Regions from separate parts of the Marinomonas sp. CT5 genome, predicted to be linked through region 2. Evidence: predicted binding sites of a transcription regulator. Region 2 holds the regulator's gene; the other holds the start of a gene.
What was found. Region 2 encodes FNR, which switches genes on or off when oxygen is low (the NO sensors DNR and NnrR bind a similar motif). Its sites were predicted from a motif close to TTGATNTANATCAA; they were not measured.
Positions count from the first base shown of each region.

Region 1 (3,909 bases), 120 kb from region 2:
AACCAAAACAATCTAATAAATAACAACTCTAGTTATCAAGCAAAGATTCGTAACGCTGATCTGTCAGTGTTTTCAAAAAAGCCACAATGGCATCCACCCGCTGATCCGGAAGAGCAGGCCCTTTTTGCAATTCAACTAAGTCAATATTTTCAGCAACTTCTGGTTTAGCCCAAGGTTTACCTGTTTCAGGGTTTATCGTGCGTTTAGGATTATTGTACTTATCATAAAAAAGCACCACAGTTCTTAGATCCTTAAAAACACCGTTGTGCATGTATGGGCCAGTCACTGCTACATTACGCAACGATGGCACCTTAAATTTTCCAGCTTGCTTAGGGTCATCTATTGAAGGATTGTCCAATAATCCCAAATCTTTCTTATTACCATTTTGAGCCATTAAATCAGGATTTGCCGGCACTCCGATATTACGAAACTCATAATTAGTAAAAGTTTCTTGAGAATGAAGAGGCGACTTATGTAACTGATGACAAGAATTACAATTCGTGAATTGTTGAGAGAAAAACAAAGTCTTGCCCAATTCCTCTTGGGGCGTTAACGCTACCTCACCACGTAAGGACCGATCGTACTTGGAATCAAAAGGCATAAACATGGCCGTTTGCTCAAAACTGGCAATGGCATTTGTAATAGCCGCATAACCCTTAGCAGGATCATTCAAAACCCCTTCTCCATAGACAGAATTAAACAGCGTTTCATACCGCTCATTTTCTCTCACCCGATCAACCACAACAGCAGCACTTGGCATAGCCATTTCCAATGGATTTAAGAAAGGACCCTCTGCTTGCTGCGGTAACCCCGAAGCGCGACCATCTAAAAATTGACCACCGCGGTACTCGCCATTAGTCATACGATGAAACGCTGGAGAAAACGCGGCATAAGCAGCTGTCGGTGTATTGCGACCTCCCATAGAAGATCCATCACTACCTAATGAAACTGCACCAGATAATGCCTCTCTTCTTTTATCCACAAAAGCATTGCCAATATCATGGCAGGTACCACAAGACTGATTACGCTCTTTAGATAAACTGGTATCAAAAAACAGTTGAGCACCCAACATCGCTTTAGGATCTGTCGTAGCAATTGGTAGATCCGAAGATAGACGAGCAGGTTTCTTTTTTGCAACAACTTGTTTTGGTTCGCTGCAAGCTGAAAGAAATAAAGCAGTAACGACACACAGAGAAAATCGCATCATATTATCTTACTCTAAGAATCAAAATTGAATGCAACGAATCATACACCCATGGAAATCTGAGTAAAACAATGCTACTAAAAGACAAGAGATTTGACATAAAAAAAAGCACCTAATAAGACACATATCAATCATCTCGTTAGGCGCTTCTTATTTTATCAACAGCAACTTATGATAAAAATTCTAGTTTTGCTCTGGCAAAGTCACATTTAGCTCCAACACAGAACAATCATCCGTATTATCAAGCTGTATCTGCACGTCTTCACTGCCGATATTTACATACTTACGAATCACATCAATAATTTCCTGCTGCATTTGTGGCAAGTAATCAGGTTGATGACGCTTACTACGCTCGTGAGCCACAATAATCTGCAATCTGTCTTTAGCAACCGATGCGGAAGTTGGCGCGCTTTTGCTTTTGAAATAATCAAAAATTCCCACTCTAACCTCCTAACAATCGTTTGATGAAGCCTTTTTTCTGAACTTCTAAGAAGCGTAACGGACGTTCTTCACCCATCAAGCGATCAACAGCATCCATATAAGCAAGACCTGCTTCAGAATCAGTATCTAAAATCACAGGTGTACCTTGGTTAGAGGCTTTTAATACCGCTTCAGATTCAGGGATAACACCCAGCAAAGGAACTGCTAGAATATCTTCAACATCAGAAACGCTTAACATCTCACCCAAAGCAACACGATTTGGATGGTAGCGAGTTAAAAGCAAGTGCTCCTCAATGGCCTCTTTACCCTCTTCCGCTCGTTTTGATTTACTTTGTAAAATACCCAAAATACGGTCTGAGTCACGTACCGAAGAGACCTCAGGGTTAGTGACAACAATCGCTGCGTCAGCAAAGTACAGGGCCATTTGAGCCCCTTTTTCAATACCAGCCGGAGAATCACAAATAATGTAATCAAACTCCTTGGCAAGCTCTTCAAGCACCCACTGTACACCCTCGATCGTTAACGCATCTTTATCGCGAGTTTGTGAAGCAGGCAAGATAAACAACTCTTTGGTGCGTTTATCTTTGATCAGGGCTTGAGAAAGTGTCGCCTCTTTGTTGATAACATTAACAAAGTCATAAACCACACGACGCTCACAACCCATAATCAAATCAAGATTACGCAGACCCACATCGAAATCGATAATAACGGTTTTATGACCCTTCAACGCAAGACCAGTCCCAATCGCAGCACTGGATGTTGTCTTACCAACACCACCCTTGCCCGATGTGACTACTATAATTTTTGCCAATGCTATATCCTCCGACACACTCAAATTGAGTCTATCTAACAAATTAAATAATAAACTTTAAAGCGGTACGATTTCTAAACTATCGTCAACTAATAACACTTGCGCGCTGTCTTTCCAAACGATATTTTGCAGCGCATCACTCAACATAAAATTACCCGCAATAGAAACCAATTCGGCCTCCAAGCTTTTGCAAAAAATTCGTGCGTCCACATCACCTTTAACACCCGCTAATGCGCGACCACGTAATGCTCCATAAACATGGATATTGCCATCCGCAAGAACTTCAGCACCAGCACTGACCTGATTAAGAATGATCAAATCACCTTCCGCATAAACTTGTTGTCCAGAACGAATCGGCTTGGTAATAACCTTTGTCGATTGGGGGACCAAGCGTTCTTCTACTACAGTTTTGACAACCACATCCGGACTAACCTCTTCCTTAACAGCAGGAGAGACATTAATCGACCTTGCTTTACTGGCAGGTAATAAAGGAATCGTTACCGAAGCATTCCAAACGGGCAATGCCTCAGGATCACAACGCCAACCAATGACACCAAGACCAAGATCATTTACAGACTTAATCAGCTCCTCAAACTCTTCCAAACGAATACCGCGCTTCATTTTTGAAATATCAATGATGATCGGTGCTTGATTGAAAAAATTCGGGACCTGATTAATCTTCTCTTTTAAATGAAACACAATGTCATCTAATGAGAAAGTTTGAATTTCTAATAAAATCGTCGTAACGACGCTTCCTTTGAGTCGGAAGCCTGAGTCTGTCATGCAAACTTTCCTTTTTTAATCGCTTAAATGGCTCTAATTACAACAAGCCACGCTGATAGCTCACTATCAGCGCTAAAAATCTATTCTAACAAGCTGAATGATTAAAGAAAGACACCTCTACAATGTCTTTACATTCTCTAAAAATCCGTAGCTGCTCTTTTGCAGTGCTAAGAATAACGCAAAATGAACAATAATGAACGTAAGATTAAGCATTTGATTTAATTAATATTTTACAACTTACTTACATACTTGTTCCCATAAAACTGGGGAAAACTTTTGCACCATCAAAGCCCAGCAAATCACGGAGCATTATCTAACCCATCCGCAGATTGCACAGCAAACTCCGAAGACAGACGACTTACTCCTAGCCCGCTTTGTTTAGTGAGCTTAATTTGTACTGGAATACGTTCTTTTAACGCACTGATATGACTGATAATACCAATGGTTTTACCTGATGAATGCAAGTTATCCAATGCATCCAGAGCCGACTCCAAGGTTTCGCTATCCAAAGTGCCAAAGCCTTCGTCAAGAAACAACGAATCAATACTGGTTTTATGAGAAACCAAATCTGACAAAGCCAATGCCAATGCCAAACTCACCAAGAAAGATTCACCACCAGACAGCGTTTTAGTGTCACGGGATGCATTCGCCTGCCAGGTATCCACAACAA
Region 1 is NZ_CP025572.1:2,482,162-2,486,070, forward strand. It holds gene C0J08_RS11650 (cytochrome-c peroxidase) at 29-1,207, opposite strand; gene minE (cell division topological specificity factor MinE) at 1,388-1,645, opposite strand; gene minD (septum site-determining protein MinD) at 1,647-2,456, opposite strand; gene minC (septum site-determining protein MinC) at 2,514-3,239, opposite strand; gene C0J08_RS11670 (AAA family ATPase) at 3,539-3,909, opposite strand, start outside.
Region 1: the regulator FNR is predicted to act here: its motif matches at 1,322-1,335, upstream of C0J08_RS11650 (cytochrome-c peroxidase).

Region 2 (3,909 bases):
TAACAACATAATGTTGCTGGACTATAGCCTTAGATAATTTTTGTAAAAAATCATTGTGGTGGCCAGCACCAGCACCATGGGCAAAGTATATAGGAAGTGAAGTCATTAGATTGTATTCAAAACGGCTATTAGACCAGATTTGATAAAGGGTTAGAAGCGACTAATACTTAAGCGCTTTTGCTTTGCAGTATGCTAATTCTTGATCTGTGTCAGCAAACATCCAAGACCTAACGTGTAGACTACTATTAGAAAATTTAATAGGAACGCATCATCATGATCTGGGACTCCTCACTTATCGCTAAATACGACCTGTCTGGGCCTCGTTATACTTCTTACCCAACAGCGCCACAATTTAATTCCGGCATTAGTAAAATTGCATTAATTGATAAAATGCTAACGCCTTCACAAGCCCCTATTAGCTTGTATTTCCATATTCCATTCTGCGCCCATCTTTGCTACTACTGTGCCTGCAATAAAATAGTAACTAAGCAGTATGAAAAAGGTACTGAGTATGTGGAATTGCTTGGTGAAGAAATGCGATTAAGAAGTCTTATGCTTGATCACACAAGAAAAGTAACTCAACTGCATTTTGGAGGAGGCACCCCAACCTTTTTAACTGAAGAGTTGTTTGAAGTCTTATTCAATACTATTGAGCAGCATTTCAATCTAGTTAACGATGGTAGCCAAGACTACAGCATTGAAATCGACCCAAGAGAAATCAGCAAGCCTAAACTTAAGTTGTTAACAGAAAAAGGCATAAACCGTATCAGCATTGGTGTGCAAGATTTTGACATCAAAGTTCAAGAAGCCATTCACCGTATACAACCCGTAGACATGGTCAGAAATCTAGTCGATGACGCTAGAGAGCTAGGTATTAAGTCAATTAACTTTGATCTCATTTATGGGCTTCCGTATCAAACAATAGAAGGCTTTAAAAAAACGCTTTCACAAGTAGTTGAGTTATCACCAGATAGAATTTCGCTGTTTAATTATGCTCATTTGCCTGATCGTTTTCGCGCGCAAAAGCGCATCACAGATGACAGCTTACCTATTTCAAGTTTGAAACTTGATTTACTGAAAATGAGTATTGAATACTTGATTGCAGCCGGCTATGAATACATAGGTATGGACCACTTCGCAAAACCAACCGATAGCTTAGTGATCGCTCAGCAAGAAGGTCAACTACAACGTAATTTCCAAGGTTATACCACTCATGCAGATACTGAGCTGATTGCATTTGGTGTTTCAGCCATTAGTGACTTAAATGGTGTTTACATACAGAACCATACTGACTTATCCGAATATAGAAGCCGCATAGAAAAGGGACAATTAGCGATAGCGAAAGGATATATTAGTGATCTAGATGATAGAATTCGTCATCAAGTTATAATGACGTTGATTTCGCAGTTTGCGCTCAACACAAGCGCAATTGAACAGAAATTTAATATTCATTTCTTTGACTATTTCTCTAATGAAGTGGAAAATCTAACTCCCATGTTGGAAGATGGGATGTTATTAATTGAACGTAGTGGAGTGCAGACCACGATTCAAGTCACACCAAAGGGTAGATTATTAATACGCTGTATTTGTATGGCTTTTGATAAATATCTCAATGGCGCCATAAAATACTCAAAAGTTATATAGATCGAGATCAGGGAGATAACATGTCAATGACACACACACAGTCACGTTTTAACAGTACACTTACATCACAATGCCAAAACTGTAGTTTAAGCGCCCTCTGCCTTCCTATTGCACTGGCTGACGAAGACATTAATAGATTAGATCAAATCATCGAGCGCAAAAAACCACTTAAGAAAGGTGAGTTTTTATTCAGACAAGGAGAGCCTTTTGACTCTGTGTTTGCTGTTCGTTCAGGCACGCTAAAAACCTTCAACATCACTTCTGTTGGAGAGGAGCAAATCACTGGTTTTTATTGCCCTAGTGAGTTGGTCGGTCTTAGTGGTATAGATTCAAGCGTCTACCCTGTTTCTGCCAAAGCTTTAGAAACCACTACCGTCTGTGAAATCCCATTCAGTCACTTAGAAGAGTTGTCCTCTCAGATTCCATCACTAAAGCACCAGATTTTTAAAGTAATGAGTCGAAAAATATCGGATGATCAGCAAATGATGGTATTGCTTGGCAAAAAGAATGCCGATGAGAAAGTCGCCTCTTTTCTATTGAATTTATCCAGCCGCTTTAAAAAGCGTGGTTATTCTGCCAGCTCATTCAGACTATCAATGTCTCGTGGTGAAATTGGTAATTACTTAGGCTTAGCTGTAGAAACCGTTAGTAGGGTTATCACTCGTTTTCAAAAAAATGAACTAATCCATGTTGATGGCAAAGAAATTGAAATAATTGATTTCGAAGAAATTCAAAAACTCGTTGGGGTTGCTAGCGATTGTGGTAAAATCGCCCACATTTGATTCATACAACGAGGCTATACTGTAATGCTTTACGACGATTTTTACGTTAAATCACTCATACAAACAATAGAAGACTGGCCAAAAAAAGGTATTAGCTTCAGAGATATCACCCCTATTTTCAGCGATCCAAAAGGGATGAGAATGGTTGTTGATGCCTATGTACATCGTTACATTGGCACAGACATTACTCATATTGCTTGTATTGATGCTCGTGGTTTTTTGATTGCAGCCGTACTGGCTTACGAACTGCAAAAACCACTAATTTTAGTACGTAAAAAAGGCAAGCTTCCCGGCAAAACAATCTCACAGAAATATGCCCTGGAATACGGTGAAGCTGAGTTAGAAATTCAAGAAGGTGCGGTTGAAGCTGGCGACCAAGTATTATTATTTGATGATTTGATTGCAACTGGTGGCACCCTTTTCGCTGCAATTGAGCTACTTACTCAACAAGGTGCAAATATAAAAGAAGTAGCTGCAATCATTGATCTTCCGGACTTAGGTGGAAGCCAAAAATTGAGTGACAGTAATATTTCTGTCTTTAGCCTTTGTGCTTACGAAGGGGATTAATATAGACCTAAAAAAGGTGGCAAGAGCCACCTTTTTATCTTTTCATGTAAATATTAGAAATCTACACTAGCGCCGACAGAAAACCCATTATTGGCTATTTTACGGCTGTCATCTTCATAAATAACTGTCGTTTTACCGTAACTAATAAACGCCCTAGCATTTCGCATGGTCATATACTCTGCACGTAGCTCGTAAACATACATGTGATCTAAGTTTTTAAAAGACAATACTTCTGGAGCATAATACAAAGAGCCAAAGATACTAAGACGGTTAGCTTCAGGAAGTGTATAACGATACCAGCCACCCAAAGCAAGCGCTACAGATATATCATCATCTGGCTCCAAGTCAGCATCAATACCATACAAACGCGCACCAAGACCTACTTGTAACGGACCACTAGTATCTGAATCTTCTACTCCCAATTCAATATGTGCAGCAGTAACACTCTCGTCCTTATCATAAGAAACACCTGCACCAATACCAAACGTCCCCATATTAAAGTTAACATCACTTTTAACGGTTTCATTTGTTAATGCAACACTGGCTGTAGACGCGTTAACCAATGATGATCCTAGTATTCCAGCAGTAAGCAATAGTGCTTTATTAGTCAAATTCATTTTTAATGATCCTATAATGAAATAATATTTAGTCTATCAAAGGCATCAGGTGACTGTTTTAATTCTTTAAAATTAAATAAATTATTGTCGGCCAGATGCGATGGCACGACATTCTGAATAGCGGAAAACATTGTTTCAGTTCGACCAGGAAATTCTTTTTCCCATTTTTGCAACATGTCTTTAACAACTTGCCTTTGTAGGTTTTCTTGAGAGCCACAAAGGTTACAAGGAATAATTGGATATTCTTTTATCGTTGCAAAGGCTTCAATATCATCTTCTTTGCAATAAGCTAAAGGACG
Region 2 is NZ_CP025572.1:2,361,935-2,365,843, reverse strand. It holds gene C0J08_RS11090 (alpha/beta family hydrolase) at 1-106, opposite strand, end outside; gene hemN (oxygen-independent coproporphyrinogen III oxidase) at 274-1,644, shown strand; gene fnr (fumarate/nitrate reduction transcriptional regulator Fnr) at 1,665-2,426, shown strand; gene C0J08_RS11075 (adenine phosphoribosyltransferase) at 2,451-2,993, shown strand; gene C0J08_RS11070 (YfaZ family outer membrane protein) at 3,047-3,610, opposite strand; gene ttcA (tRNA 2-thiocytidine(32) synthetase TtcA) at 3,622-3,909, opposite strand, start outside.